Regions from separate parts of the Planococcus sp. 1R117A genome, predicted to be linked through region 2. Evidence: riboswitches for the same ligand, from Rfam matches in the RefSeq annotation. Region 2 holds a riboswitch; the other holds the start of a gene.
What was found. A riboswitch is a leader RNA that binds a small molecule or an ion and turns the genes downstream of it on or off. The one in region 2 is predicted to bind preQ1.

Region 1: linked by a shared signal. The riboswitch ahead of queF (preQ(1) synthase) and the one ahead of queC (7-cyano-7-deazaguanine synthase QueC) in region 2 are both predicted to bind preQ1.

What each region holds. Positions count from the first base shown of each region.
Region 1 is NZ_JBPRLO010000004.1:53,343-61,381, forward strand. Features, by position in the region: gene ACSFXN_RS12990 (endonuclease/exonuclease/phosphatase family protein) at 1-838, shown strand, start outside; gene ACSFXN_RS12995 (endonuclease/exonuclease/phosphatase family protein) at 1,017-1,865, shown strand; gene queF (preQ(1) synthase) at 2,004-2,498, opposite strand; PreQ1 riboswitch class I at 2,596-2,643, opposite strand; gene ACSFXN_RS13005 (hypothetical protein) at 2,757-3,029, shown strand; gene ACSFXN_RS13010 (TraR/DksA C4-type zinc finger protein) at 3,304-3,837, shown strand; gene ACSFXN_RS13015 (DUF4440 domain-containing protein) at 3,949-4,296, shown strand; gene ACSFXN_RS13020 (thiol-disulfide oxidoreductase DCC family protein) at 4,365-4,766, shown strand; gene ACSFXN_RS13025 (DUF3238 domain-containing protein) at 4,907-6,118, opposite strand; gene ACSFXN_RS13030 (hypothetical protein) at 6,279-6,488, shown strand; gene ACSFXN_RS13035 (STAS domain-containing protein) at 6,781-7,653, shown strand; gene ACSFXN_RS13040 (metallophosphoesterase family protein) at 7,671-8,039, opposite strand, start outside.
Region 2 is NZ_JBPRLO010000002.1:754,096-762,134, forward strand. Features, by position in the region: gene ACSFXN_RS09155 (hypothetical protein) at 278-688, opposite strand; gene ACSFXN_RS09160 (hypothetical protein) at 719-1,816, opposite strand; gene ACSFXN_RS09165 (DUF4362 domain-containing protein) at 2,190-2,630, opposite strand; gene ACSFXN_RS09170 (M1 family metallopeptidase) at 2,694-4,082, opposite strand; gene ACSFXN_RS09175 (kinase) at 4,079-4,699, opposite strand; PreQ1 riboswitch class I at 4,846-4,889, shown strand; gene queC (7-cyano-7-deazaguanine synthase QueC) at 4,897-5,562, shown strand; gene queD (6-carboxytetrahydropterin synthase QueD) at 5,559-5,984, shown strand; gene queE (7-carboxy-7-deazaguanine synthase QueE) at 5,981-6,688, shown strand; gene ACSFXN_RS09195 (STAS domain-containing protein) at 6,741-7,559, opposite strand; gene nhaC (Na+/H+ antiporter NhaC) at 7,721-8,039, opposite strand, start outside.

The DNA of each region.
Region 1 (8,039 bases), on a different contig from region 2:
TGAAAAAGGAAAAGAACCAGTTATTTCTGTCAAAGTCATGTCATTTAACATCGCTCATGGTTTGGGAATGAATGGAATAGTGGATTTGGAAAAAACGGCTGGTATTATTGAGGACTCTTGCGCCAATATTATTGCATTGCAGGAAGTCGACTGCTATTTTTCTTCCCGCAGTGCTTTTGTTGACCAGGCACGGTGGTTAAGTGAACGGCTTGGGATGCAAGTGGCATTTGGAGCAAATCTGGATTTTGAGCCGATTGCAGCGGGTGAGCCGAGACGCCAATACGGCAACGCGATTTTAAGCAAATACCCGATTAAGTATGCGGAAAATCATCAATTGACCCGAGTGCTGACAGATTTCGGAAAGAATGAACAGCGTGGTGTTTTGGAAGCAGTGATAGAAGTAAAAGGAAATTTAATCACAGTTTACAACACGCATCTTTCTTTAAAAGAGGAAGAATTGAAAATCAGCATTGGCGAATTGATCGGCATCACTGAAAAACGTCATTTCCCCCGTATTGTGATGGGTGACTTTAATGCTCCTCCTAATGATGGACAAATCAGAAGGCTGAATAGGCATTTTGCGGACACCTTTTTAAAAATGAAAAGAGGAGACGCTTATACGTATCCTTCTCCTTACCGAAACGCGGAAACAGGTGAAAACTTCAAACCGGTTACACGCATCGATTATGTCTTTGCAGACCCTGAACTGGATCCGGTGCAGGTAGCAGTAATGGAAACCGATACATCAGACCATTTGCCAATTGTTGCTGACTTCATTGTTTCTACAGCGAAAACTCATGCACAAGAAGCAGCACAAACAGTCCTTCAGAAAGTTTAAGTGCGTTTCCGATTTTCTATTAAAAAAAGTTACCTGATATCTTCAGCTTTTGAATATCTTAAATTTTTATTTGAAATAAGCACATAAATAACAGCATTTTTTGTATTATTTTGCTACAATCAATGCATCCAATAACCCTTGCCAAGGACTCGTTTCATCTTAAAAGGAGATGTTTTTTATGGAGAGAGAAAAACTCCCCCCCACCGTGCCCATAAAAGTGATGTCATTCAACATTGCTCACGGATTAGGTATGAATAATGTCGTCGATTTGGAAAAGACAGCAAGTGTCATTGAACAATCAGAAGCAGAAATTATCGGATTGCAGGAACTCGATCGGCATTTTACTGAACGCAGTGAATTTATCGATCAAGTAGACTGGCTCAGCAGCCGCCTTGGCATGTACGGCGCTTTCGGAGCCAACTTAGATTTAGAGCCAAATGAACCTGAAAGGCCAAGGCGCCAGTACGGCAACGCGGTTTTAAGCAAGCATCCGATCAAGTATGTTGAAAATCACCTCCTGACGAAAGTGGTCTCTCCGATTGCCAACAGTGAACAGCGGGGAATGCTGGAAGTTGTTCTCGAAGTAAAAGGGACATATCTTAGCTTCTTTAACACACATTTATCGTTGAAAGAAGAAGAACTCAAAGTAAGCATTGATGAAATTTTGGAGATTACAGAAAAAAGCCGTTTTCCAAAAATCATTACAGGAGATTTTAATGCGGCACCGGATCACCTGCAAATCAAGAGATTGGAAAACCATTACGACGATGTTTTCTTGAAAATGGATAAAGACAACTCTTATACGTACCCGGCACCTTATACACATGAGGCAGATGGAGTGAAGTTAAAGCCGGTGACACGGATTGACTATATTTTTACGGATCAAAATCTGGAGCCTGCAAAGGCAACCGTAATTGAAACCGCTGTATCGGATCATTTGCCGATTGCAGCAGATCTGGTTCTGTCGAGAACGGCCAATGCGATGAAATCATCAGCACAAGCGGAACAATTAAAGTTGTTTAAATGAAATTTTATTAAGCAATTGAACTTTTACGGAGAATATTTTTCTCCACATCAAAAAACTGTAGATAGACTCAGTAAAATGAGTTTATCTACAGTTTTTTATTTCTCTTCCAACAAATATTGCTGGAGGTATTCTTTACGATTAGCGGTTGGTAATGGTTTCCGGATTCATGTCATGGTTCATCATGCGGTACGAAGCCATTTCTTCGTATTTTGTGCCGGGTTTTCCATAGTTTGTGTAAGGGTCGATCGACAAGCCGCCGCGCGGTGTGAATTTGCCCCATACTTCGATATAACGGGGTTCGAGCAATTTGATTAAATCGTTCATGATGATGTTGACGACGTCTTCATGGAAATCGCCGTGGTTACGGAAACTGAATAAATACAATTTCAGAGATTTGCTTTCCACCAATTTTTTGTCCGGGATAAAGCTGAGATAAATCGTCGCGAAATCAGGCTGTCCTGTCTGTGGGCAAAGTGAAGTAAATTCCGGGCAATTGAATTTTACAAAATAATCGCGTGTATGCAAATTATCGATTGCTTCTAAAATGTCCGGGTCATATTCAAAGTTATACTTCGTATTTTGATTGCCGAGCAGCGACAAATGGTCTAATGTGTCTTCGTTTCTTCCTGCCATAGGTAAAGGCCTCCTTCAAGTATGCGGCTTAAGAGAGGACGTATAAAAAACAGGAAAAGAAAAAGCCGAATCGCATGTGGATTCGGCTAAATTTCGTCAATCCATAGTTTTTTATAGAGGGTATAATGCTATGAACCTCTCCCGTCACCGGGTTATTTATTTTTTACTAACCTCACTTATAGTAAAAGACTTTCCGTTCACTGTCAATTCTCTTCTTTTTCCAAAAAAGTGCCGCAATCAAAGGAGGCGTTGTTACTCATGAAAGAGGAGAAACCAATTCTTCGTGATAAAAGCATGGACAACACATTAGTATTGATGACAGAAAGTTATCGATTCATCCGGAATCGTGCAAGAGAACTGAATTCGGACATTTTCCAAACACGATTGCTTGGCCAGACAACGAATTGCGTGGTTGGAGAAGAAGTGGCTTGTGTGTTTTATGATGAAACAAAGTTTCGGCGGAGAAGAGCCGTTCCAAAAAGGATACAAAAAAAGCTTGATTGGAGAAAAAGCCATACAGACGATGGATGATGAAGGACATAAGCACGGTAAGCAGCTTTTTATGTCGCTTATGACGCCTCGGCAGCTGCAGCTATTTACCTTTACGTCTTTTACATATCAACCTTTTTGGGATGCCCGGTTTAACAGACGACTTGATGAAGCATCGATTAGAGAATTATTTGCTCAGCTTGCTTGATCGTTTTGACGATTATTAATGCGATACAAGTGCGCTGCATTTCATCAGGTTTGATTTCTCTGAAAAAGGAAATATACAGAACAAGCAAGTTTTTAAGGAGGAACCCGGATGACAGAGGAACAATTGAAGCAATTGAAAGACCAATTGATTGAACAAAAGAATTCTCTTGAAGGACGTATTGAGCATACGGAAGAGTTTGATACAACTGAACTGTCTAATTATGATAATCACCCAGCTGATAATGCAACAGACTTATTTGATCAGGAACGCGGTCTCGCGCTAAACCAATTTAAAGAAGATGAATTAAATGATGCCAATGCTGCTCTTGAGGCAATTGAGAACGGGACTTACGGCAAATGCACAGTGTGCGGCAAAGAAATCCCGTACGAGCGTTTAGAAGTATTGCCGACTGCGTTAACTTGTGTTGACCATGCTCAGCAAGACACTGATATGACGTCACGCCCTCCTGAAGAAGACGTGTTACGAGGATCCACGAGCCAGCCAGTGGAAAAAGAAGACAGCAGGCTTCGGGATTACACAGATACATTTCAGGAAGTCGAAGATTTTGGTTCTTCGGACAGTCCACAGGACCAGCCTGGCAAAGATGAAGATATGGAAGATTTCTACGAAGAAAAAGGTTGATCCTCAACCCTATGCTTTTCCAAGCATGGGGTTTTCTTTGGCTAAAATACGATGGACCTTGGATTGGCAGATGCCTACAGTAAAAGAAATAACAGATAGGGAGAGAAGGTATTGGAGGGATTAGAGAAGGAAATTTTTGAATTGGAATGCAGCCACCTTCAACCGGATGTCCGGGTTTCAAAACAAAAACTTGGAGAAGTGCTCGATGAGGAATTTTTTGAGTTTGGGAGTTCAGGGAAAGTCTGGAGGCGGAGGGATTATGACACAGATCATTCGTTAACCCCGGACTGGTTGGAGATTTCAGAATTTGCTTTACATATTCTGGGACCAGAAGCTGTACTGGCAACGTACCGCATCCAAAATCAAACAAGCGGAAAAGCATCCATTCGCAGTTCCATTTGGAAAAATCGGGGAAGTGGCTGGAAGCTGTTTTTTCATCAAGGAACGCTTTCAGAATGAAAGTGTTTATGCTGAAGAAAAAGAGGATATGGAATAACTAGTACTTTTTAAAGTGAAGGAGGATTCAGATGGAACATGCGGTTGTATTATTTGACGGCGATTGTAATTTCTGTGATAGCAGTGTCCAGTTCATCATAAACCATGATCCTGCAGGATATTATCAATTTGCTTCACTGCAAAGCGATATTGGACGGGAGCTTAGACGAAAGCATCAAGTGCCGGAGGACGTAGACAGCCTGGTATTGATACAAGACGGCAAAGCCTATGTTAAATCCGAAGGGGCATTGATGATTTCCCGCCACTTGACTGGGTTATGGAAACTGGCGTTTTATCTAAAATCATTTCCTCGTCCATTGCGCGATGGCGCTTATGATGTGGTCGCAAAAAATCGCTACAAGGTATTCGGGAAACTCAATAGCTGTATGCTGCCGCCTCCGCATATCCGAAAAAGATTTCTTGATAAACAGTAAAAGCTCTGATGCGCCTAGGCGTATCAGAGCTTTTTGTGCGTTGTGCTGCTTCCGCTGTTCATTGTCCAGTTGCAGAGCCTCACCCCTCGTCGGCAATTCTTACAGCGCTTGTCAAAGCTAAACGGCCGCTTTCGCTTTTCCTATTCAAAATTGGAAATCCGCCAGTATTGGCTCGCAATCGAACGGGACATCCACGCTAATCCTTTGCTTTCCGCTTCGTGAATTTGAAGCCATTCATCCATTTTGTCGTTTTTCAAGTAAACTTCATGATTGGGTGCTTGGTCATGCAGCCCTACGATATCGTAATGGCCATCCCGATAAAATGTTGCAGATACGTCATAGTCAATATTGGGGGAAGTTGTTAAGGGATTGCCGACACTATGTTTCAGGATAACCTTAACGTTTCGTTCGTCTTCTTTCACTTTTTCCAGCTGAATGCCTTCAGAAGAAGCCACATCTGCTTTCCGGAATTTTTTCCGCCAATCGTAGGCAACGCTCATGCCCACGTCCTTTTGAAGTTCTAAGACAGAATCCTCTTTTCCGAGTTGCAGTGAAAAATTTACTTGCGTACGGTAATGAGAGGAATCAGGAGTGAACGTTCGGTTATCTCCAGCAAAATAGCGGTTGAGCGACAACAGGTTCGGGTTGGCTAGAAACTTATCAGTCAGGAAAGTGGTATAGCGGAAATCCCAGACTCTATTAAACTCCGATACGTTAACGTGTGGAGAATCAGCTAGCAATCGCTCCAGAGGAGCAATCTTTTTAGTGATCCAGAATTCTTCCATGGAAGCTGCTTCTTGCGATGACTTAATATTAAAAAACCCAAAAAGATGGGCAGCTACCGACTTCTCTTCACTGAAACCCGTTTCAGACTTTTCCAGCGGACGCTTTGCCCGAATCCAATATGAATATTCCTGGTCCATTTCTACAGCGCGATCAGTAAACTGGGTTTTTGTGATTGTGTCCAAAAATTCGCCGTCCCGGTAAATTTCATACTCATCAATACCATCGATGGCTCCCCATGCCAAAATGATTTTTGAATCCGAAACAATTGTCGTAAAGGCAATTTGCTGAAGATAATTGATGCTGTCTTCCGTATGGTCTTCTGTGCTGGTTTGCATTTTGATCCGCTCTTTTACTTTTCCCTCTTCGTCAAGGCGCTCGACTGTATAGGTATACAGCTCACCACTTTGCAGGTTTTCATCTTTTAAGCTGTTTTCTATGCCAGTATAGATGGCATCCGCATCTCTTTTTACTACACAAGTATCTCCTATATTGGACCATTTAAAGTAAATCATTGTATCTGTCTGCTGCAACAAATCAATTTCCAGGCGTTTCTCCAACGCAGCCATTGAATCATCTCCTTACAAGGGTATGTTAAGCTATACCCGGTTCTTAAAATTCCTGAACCCTTCTTTCTAATTCACGATATATTTGTTACATAATTAAAATAATAGATTAAAAAATTAAATGTATAATATAGGAAAAGAATGAAAGCAGGAGGCGTTTTCTATGGCTCATCCCGCCCGCATAATTGCCGAGTTTGAAAAAGCAATGCCGCAGATACCTATCCGCCAATGGATTTACGGATTATTCAATACCACTTGCAGCCATATAGCTGCCAATCAGAAAGGCATATTAGTCGCTACTGATGCCAGGTGCTCTTTTTTACTGGCAAAATGGAGGACTCTTCGGAGTGGTCAGTTGATTACAGTGAAATAGAATCCATATCAACCGGTATAGCAGGGCATACAAAACTGAGCTGCCTTTTGCTTAATGGCTGTTATGCGGGGATGGCTTATATTTCAAGAGGAAACATTAAGGAGTTCATGGATTTTCTTCAATTGAATGGCCTTAACAAAATTGACAGCCCGTTAAATTGAATGAATGCTGGTCCTTATCGAGGGCCGGCTTTTGCTGTTGATAGATTTGCAATGCTGCATCACAAATAGTACGTTAAAGAAAGAATATGGATCACGGTTTAAAGAGAAAAACGACAACGGGAGGTTGGGGAATGGCTTTTGCGGAAACTAAAAAAGCAGGCAGCTTTAAAAGTTTTGATGATGCGGCGGAGCAAATTTTAAAACTGCTCAGTCAACAGCTAGAAATCAATACCTTATTTATTGCGAAAAATGATGGGCAGACCAATGAAATTATTAAGGCTTTGAATGCAGGTGATGAACTGGTCGTACAAGGCAGCTTATCTCCTCTGGAACAGACTTTTTGCAATTTAAGCATTGGTTTTGGAAAAGAGCCTTTGGTTATCAAAGATATTTCCAGCAACGTACGTGCCAATAAATTAGAGATTGCACCCCGTTTTGGAAGTGGTTCATTTATCGGCATACCGATTTTGTACGAAAGCGGCGAAGTCTACGGCACCATTTGCGGTCTTGACCAAGTGCCTTTTGAGTTTACGGAAGAGCATGAACAAGCGTTTGCTACCATGTCATCTTTGCTGACGTATGTTTTGGAACTTGCAAAAGCGAACGAACAAATTCAATCCCTTTCATCCCCATTGGTTCCAGTTACTCAAGGAGTCGCTATTTTGCCGGTCATTGGAGAAGTGACAGCAGAGCGTGCCCAAACCATCATCGATCATGTTTTACAAAAATGCGGGGAAAATGCACTGGATTATTTGGTCATCGATGTTTCCGGTGTTTCCCAAATCAACGCTGTCGTCGGAGAGTACTTGCTAAAGCTGGTCAATATTTTAAAAATTATTGGCGTAATCCCAGTGATTACCGGCATCCAACCTTTCATGGCTTTAAAAGTGCCGCATTTTGCCACAGCTTTAAAAGGCATTATGATGGAAGCAAATCTTGAAATGGCTTTGAAGCAACTCGGATTTGTATTGATAAAAGAATGTGATAAAAAAACGAGCCGATGAGAAAACCGGCTCATTTTTTATTCTTCTTTATCAAAAAAGACGTGTTTGAGCTCCCAGGTCTCATCAATTTCGAGCAAGCCGAATGAGTATTGCGGCTGCGTACGCTTGTCAGTGGGAGAACCTGGATTAAACAATGTAATGCCATCTACTTCACGCATCACTGGAACATGGGAATGGCCAAAAACGATGATATCAACTTGTTCGTTTGAAAAAGCTTCAAAAGCGCGCTGTTCGGTCGTTTTCCGAATGCCGTCCCCATGGATGACTCCGACTTTCACATCTCCGAAAGTAAAAATTTTTCTTTTGCCAAACCGGTCTGCTATTTCCCATGGATCCACATTGCCTGTGACTCCGTCTGTTTCCGTGTAAGCGGCCAATTCGTGGTA
Region 2 (8,039 bases):
ATTCAAAGGGGTTCAGATTCAGAAGTAGGAAAAGATATCGGCAGACGATAATATTCTGTAAAACAAAGTAAAAGACTCCGTTTGCCGGCCATTGCAGACTGAGTCTTTTTTTACTTCTATATAGCTGGTATTCGCCAAATTCTTATTTCGTTTTTATTAGAATTCAGTGATTTGTTGACGAAATCATGTTCACTGGTTCACCTCCTTCCTTTTACAATTTAAAAACAAATAGACAGAAAGCTCTTAGCTCTTTGTCTTTTTGTTTTTATCCTCTTTATCAAAATTCACCAGCATACTGTTTTTTTAACCTATTATTCAACTCTTCTACTACCAAAGGATTCCACACCAATTCTTGGTCCATAAGCAGTTTATAGCCTCCCACAGGATTGGAGTCATTGATTTTTTGATAAGCCTCTATTAAAAGTTCAAGTTCTGCGGGATCATAATAATCCCCTTGTGAATCATTGAGCACCTGCGCTTCCTTCGCATGTACCAAAGACTTTTGCGGGTTGGCCAGCAATTGGATTTCTGCTAATAACAATAAGTCATCTATTTTAAACTCCTCATTATCATTCTTGATTTTCTTTTCAAGAGAAACAATGGCTTTTCTATAAAAGCCTTGTTCTAAGTACAAATCCGTTCTAATCCAATGGGCTTCATCGACATCATAAATATCGTAGCTTTCCATGAGTTCGTTTAAAATTCCTTCAGCTTTCGCCTATCGCTTCGTCTCAAGTGCAATATAGGCCCGTTCGAACTTAGCATTTCTAGCTTGCTGTTCTTTTTCCAAGCCTTTCAAGAAAGTATTTTGAAATTCCTCTATCTCCATGCCGGTCAACTCTTGAAGATTTTCATAAAATTCATTTGTTGTCTTAGATTCTAACATCTCCGGGATGAAATCCGTGCCATGATCTCCAACTAATGATTGAATGGCTAAATAGCTCTGGGCATACGGATTAAAATTTCTCGAAGCCGCTCTTTCAAACTCCATAGCTGAATCCAAATTATGAAAATCAATGACTTTTACATTTTCAAGCTCATACCAGTAACTGCTGTCTTCCGCTAAAAAGTCTGCCAGGCCTTCTTCAAACCATACCGGTATCCGGTTAATAGACAAGTGATTTTCTTCGGAAAACAAATGACTTTGATAATGGGTATATTCATGCAAAAGAATGACTTCCCACATGACATCTTCTGGAACTAAATGGATGGTCCGGTTGTATGTGCTGTAATAGCCCGCTATTCCCTCCATGCCTGAATTGGCTTCCAGTGAGTTGTAGTTTTCATGGAATTCAATGGTCAATCCTTCATCGTTCTCAATAGCGAAATAGGAATCGAATAAATCTTCTTTTTCCTGCAGCAGCTCATCGATTTTTTCAACATGCTGTTCACTTTCCTGTGAATAAAAATAAGTAACTCCATTTTTTTCGGTCTTACTTAATTCTTTTTGAGATGGCACTTGAAAAATTGTGCTGGTAAAAAGCCGTGTTTTTTCTTCATATGCTAAGTCGTTATCTTTCACCGTATATTCAACGTATGAATTAGCAAATGTGATTAATCCGACGACGATAGACAATGAAAGGGCAAAAATCATCAGAACAGTGTATTCGCCTGTGCTGCGGAGACTCATAAATTCCAGTCTTTGCGTCAAAATTCCGTATACACTCATAATAAACAAGACCATGCATATAAGAAAAAACACCGCGGCTACCATCAGCCCGCCGAGCAGTCCTTGATTGAAAATCAGCAAATAACTCCCGAATGACATGGCAATCAAAATTAAAAATAATATAAAGTATTTCATTATTTTTTTCATTTCGGGCCTCCGTTATTTTTCATCGCTTAAGGGGTACAGGATTGAAAGTCCATCTATAATAAACGCCATATTCATTTCAATCAATTTCTCTATATATCATCAGCAGCTTGTTTAGAAAAGTCTTCCCTATACTATTCCCGTGATAAGTTGCAATTACGCCAAAACCTGACACGAAATGATGGAAGAACTGATATAAATTTCACCAAGACGCAAGTCGCCTTTATTTAGAGAATAGACTGGCAGCCAATTAGTTGAAACCTTTTACCTAAGCCTAATAAACTTGTTCTTTCCTATATTTTAATAGCAAATATAGACGGTGCTGAAATGCAAAATAAAACAGTGCTTCCAATATAGAGGCACTGTTGAGCCTAATTTATTTTCCGATGCTTAATATTAACGGATTCATATCTGAATCGCATTCAGCCAATACATAATCAGTAAAGTCTACCTGTTCTTCTTTTTCTATTGAAGTACAATTCAGTTCCATGACTTCTCCAGAGCCATATTTGTCTTTGCTGGAATCGTATACATATTCAATCATTTCCCCATTAAAGCTAAGATCTTGGTATATCGGGTCGCCTTCAATGGTGTAATTGACGATGCGGATGGCATCTTCTTGCCCTTGATTAACGTATGACAAGAACCTCTCAAACCTGTCCAAGTTTTCAATTTCTCCATGCCGGTTAAAAATTCGATCTCTTCCATATGAATCATCGCCATTTGCATCGGGATTTCCTGGCTCTTCAGCAGAGCTTTGGCAGCCGGCAGCCAATAATGCTAATCCGATCAGTAAAATTTTTTTCAACTTACCCATCATTTACACCTTCTTTTTCAATTAGACGAAAGTGCCCGTTGAAAATTACATGTTCCTGCTAATTTATTTCAGCCAGCTGTCCAAAAATTTTCTCTGCTCTTCCCCATAATAGTCTATAAAAAATTCTTTGAATTCAGGCGTATTGACATTCTTGAATTGATATTCCTGATAATACGCGGAAAGAAATTCAAGCGCTTCTTCCTGGCCGCCTCTCTCATTGAAAAAATCCCGCAATAATAGCGGCGCTTCCCCGTATACAGTGGAAACATATGACCCTTCATTGAACTTTTCCAGCGGTAAATTCACATAATTTTCAGTCGGGTAGTATGCAGCGGAGTCTTGGGCTGAACTAAAGCCGTACTGTTCATCATTATAATAATCCGCTAAAAAAATCGATGCCGCAAATTCTGTCAGGCTTTCATCTGCCCAAGCATCTTCATATGGGTCATTGCCGACAATATAATAAAACCATTGATGGGCAATTTCGTGGACTAATACTTCGTCAAGTGCATCCCGAGTTTTGGCTACCTCTATAACATTCGGATATTCCATATAGCCGTCATTCGCAATAATATCAAGTTCCGGGAACGGGTTGTCCCCGATATTTTCTTCGAAGAAAGTATAAGCAGCTTTCGCCTTGACTATATTTTCGTCAAGAAAGTCTTGGTCATTCGGCATAAACAACCGCAATACCGTATCGTTTGCTTGTACGGATTCATGCAGCCATTCTTCCGTATTCAAAAATGCCACATAGAAATCCTTGATGCGCTCTCCTTTTACGGTTCCCGAGGAACTAGGCTCAATGTTTCCTTCGATGGCCGAACTGGCTACGAAATACTCTTTAGGCAAACTATAGCTCACTTCAAAATTGCCGAAGCCGGTATGGTAAGATTCTCCGAGCATATCAAAATCCTGGATATCCCATCCATTGTCATATTGAGCCAGCATCGGATACCATTGCGCTAGAAAGTAATTATCACCGACTTGGGACAAGCGCATGCCGTCTTTAGGGATCAGCAATGTATAATCAATCACCACGTGTTGACTGTTTCCCGGTTCCAAAGTATTTTCCAACTCAATCAGCAGCTCATTATTCTCTAGGTTATAAGCCAATTCTCTATCGCCCTGCTTGACTGAATTGACCGTTATTTCTGCTGCTTCCTGCGTAAAATTCGGAAGTTCTTCTGAGTTAATGGCATTGGGCACAAGATAAAAACCGAGGTCTTCAAAAGCTTCTTCTGATTCATTTAACACTTCGATTTCTGTGCTGATCTGAAACCGGTTCTGTTCATCCAGTGAAAGGTCTATTTTATAGTCCGCGCTCGCGCCCATTTCAGTTGAGCCTTTTTCATTGCTGTCACGCGACAAGAAAACAAGAAGCACTCCGACCACAACTGCAGCCACCGCCACTAAAATCCAAATCATTCGTTTGTTTTTCAGCATGCTGGTCATTTGAAATCTCCTATCTTACTGACGGCATTCTCAAACAGCCAATCAGCCTGTTGTGCGGGCTTTACCGTTTCTTCATAATAGGCTTCCGCTTTCCAATAGCGCCGCTTTAACAAATCGGTTTTGTTTCGCATGTCTTGAGATTCCCTGAAAAAGCGGTCTTCTGCCGAACATTCCACGTACACCACTTGATCAAAAAAGTTCCTCCATTCTTTGCGCTGCAGAAATACGCCTTCGACCAAAACGACTCCTTCATCTGGAAGTTCAATGGTTTTTAAACTATGGCTGTCTTTTTTAGTATCGTAATACCACAGCTCCAGAAAATTAGCGCTTTTCAATTTGCCAAAGAAAAACTCGGCCAGATGTTCAGCTTCCCATTGCAAAAAATAATACTCCTGCCATTCTTCCAACCCTGTGCCATAGCGCCGCTTGCGTTCCACAATAAAGTCATCGGTGTGGAATACCTGAACAGAAATACCGGCGCCTTTTAAATACTTCTCTAATTTGCCGGCAAAAGTGGTTTTGCCTGACCGGCTTAATCCATCAATTCCAATAATCGTTTTGCCTGAAAAATTATGCAGAGGGATATTCCTGAAAAAATCTTCGTATTCTATTTTCAACTTCCAATCAAACCTTTCCTTGATTCTTCTTTTTATCATTCGACAATTGGCTGTTTTTTCCTTCAGAAACTTTTTAAAATGGCGCTATTCAAATTTGCTTTCCTTACTATCGCTCTTGCCGTTCTATGTTATTATTAACAGTGGTCAAAAAAGAGGTTCGCAAACTCCCTCTCTAAAAAACTAAGGAGATGTTTCAATTGAAAAAAGAAAAAGCGGTTGTCGTTTTCAGCGGCGGCCAAGACAGTACCACTTGCCTATTCTGGGCTTTGAAAAATTTTAATGAAGTCGCCACGGTGACATTCGATTACGGCCAGCGCCACTCAGCTGAGATTGAATGTGCCCGAAAAATTGCAGAAGAACTCGGCGTTTCTTTCAAAGTGCTCGACATGACGTTGATCAACCAGCTATCAGCCAATGCGCTGACCCGTGATGACATTGAAGTGACAGCAAAAGAAGGAGAACTGCCATCAACTTTCGTGCCAGGCAGAAATCACTTATTCTTCTCCTTTGCAGCTGTTTATGCAGATGCCATCGGTGCTCGGCATTTAGTTACCGGAGTCAGCCAAACCGATTTCAGCGGTTACCCGGATTGTCGCGACACATTCATCCGATCGCTGAATGTGACATTGAATCTGGCGATGGACAAACAATTTATCATTCATACGCCATTAATGTGGCTTGATAAATCGGAAGTGTGGGAACTTGCAGATGAACTGGACGCCCTCGACTTTGTGCAAGACAAAACCTTGACGTGCTATAACGGAGTTCCAAGTACAGGCTGCGGCGAGTGCCCAGCATGCGTCTTACGCAACGAAGGACTTGCGGTATACAAAGCGCGGAAGTCAGCAGGTGAACCTGTATGATGCAGCAATTCTATCCAGCGGTTCCGCATGAATTCCGTTTCGAACTGAACAAAGACTTGAATTTCTCGGCAGCGCATTTTATCCCGAGCGAAGACGCCGGGCAATGCAAGGAAATGCATGGGCACACCTACTTTGTCAATGTCACGGTCGGCGGAGATGAACTGGATGCTATTGGTTTCCTGATTGACTTTAAATCCATAAAAAAAGCCATCCATAAAAAATACGATCATTCGGTTTTGAATAATCATCCTGAATTTGAAAACAAGTTTCCTACAACAGAACTTTTGGCTCAGCAAATTTGGCAGTCCATCCAGGACATTCTCCAGGCTACTGCCAATAAACCAACTTGCCTGCAAGTCATCGTGCGCGAGACTCCGACAAGCTATGTCGTTTACCGCCCGCGCAAGGAGGACTTGCTATGAAAATACCGGTAATGGAAGTTTTCGGTCCGACGATCCAAGGAGAAGGAATGGTCATTGGACAAAAAACAATGTTTGTCCGAACAGCAGGATGTGATTATTCCTGTTCTTGGTGCGACTCCAAATTCACTTGGGACGGCACAGGCCGCAGCGTTTCTAAGCAGCCTGTCGACATTATTGAAGAGCTGAAGAGTATCGGCGGTGAAGCATTTTCGCATGTAACGATTTCTGGCGGCAACCCGGCCCTTCATAAAGGAATAGGAGAACTTGTCGACTTATGCCACCAAAACGGCTGGAAAGTCGGAGTGGAAACACAAGGCTCGATTTGGCAGGACTGGATGCCGAAAATTGACGACATCACAATTTCACCAAAGCCGCCAAGTTCTGGCATGGTCACCGATTTCGAGAAATTGGATGGCTTTTTACAAAAGTTGAACGACTCAAATGCCAGCTTGAAAGTCGTCATTTTCGACGAAGAAGATTTTAAGTATGCAGAAGATGTCCACTTGCGCTATCCAGGCGTCCCGTTCTTTTTGCAGACAGGCAACAGTGACACAGCAACAACCGATGATGCACATTTGACGGCTACTCTTTTAGAGCGCTATGAATGGCTGATTGGCCAGTCGATCCGTTCTGCGATTATGAACGACGCCAAAGTCTTGCCGCAGCTCCACGCACTTGTATGGGGCAATAAACGCGGAGTGTAAATATAAGAAAAAGCGTGGAATCATTATTGATTCCACGCTTTTTTATTCCTTCTCAGCTGATGCTTTTCAAGGCTTGCTTTACAGTGGCAAAAGACTCGATTGTCGACATGTCTATGCCGCTCTTAATGATCGTCTGTGCCAAATCTGGCCGCAATCCAGCCGCAACCACATGTATCCCCATCAACCTAAGTGTGCTTCCAATCTGATGAATCGCTTCTGCGACTTGAACGTTAATGGTCACCAGACCCGAAAAATCCGAAATCACATGTCCTACATTCATATCCGCTAATCTCGGAATAACATTGTCGATAATATGCTTGATCCGCTCCTCGTCAATAAAACCAATCAGCGGCAACACGACGATGTCATCTTTTATAGGAACAATCGGAGCTGACAATCTTGTCAGTTCTTTTTTGGTTTCTTCCTGATACTGGGCAGAAAGCCGTTCAAACGCAAAAAAGGTTTCGTTCAAACTGACATCCAGCAGCGTATTAATCCGTTTGAATATGAATGCCGATTCCTTAACGGTCAGATTCAAGTCTATGCTGATATCAGTAAATAGTTCATTGAAAATTTCTCTCGTAGGAGAATAGCGGATGACGATTTCAGAGATTTTGCCTCCTGCTGACACTTGCATGGCGGCATTCTTTTTACTCCATTCTATTAATGGCTCTGGAACCGACTCTTCATCTTCGTTCACCAACAGATCTCCAAAAAAATTCAAGAGCTGATTGTACATTAAAATCGCTTGTTCCCTCTCCGCTTCCGAAATTATGAGATCCATTCTGCGGATCACATTATCGACGATATCAACGGGCAACGCGTCGATATTTTTCTGTATGTATTGGGAAAAACTATAAATTCCGTTCATTGTAATTCCACCTTTTTCTATTCTCATCTTTTTATTATAGCTTAAAATAGTATTTTTTTCTTAGCACAATTTGTAAGGACACGAAAATTTTACTTAAAATGGACTAATACAAAAAGCTGCCTGCATTTAATCTGCAAGCAACTTTTGTTAAAAATTAAATTTTATTGCGTTTCCACTTTCCGAAAAGTTAAGGTTTTTCCAGTGTAGCCATATAAAACCGTTAATATCGGTGATAATAGGCAGAAGAAAGCGAACGGCAAGTATTCCAAAGTAGAAACCCCTAATATGGAAGTGATAAAAATACCACAGACGCTCCAAGGGACAAGCGGATTGACGACTGTTCCGGCATCTTCCATCACCCGGCTTAAGTTTTTACCCGCTAAGCCGAGTTTTTCATACGGTTTGTGAAAAGCTTGGCCTGTCAATAAAATCGATAAATACTGTTCACCGATCAATATATTGATACCAATTGCGGTCAAT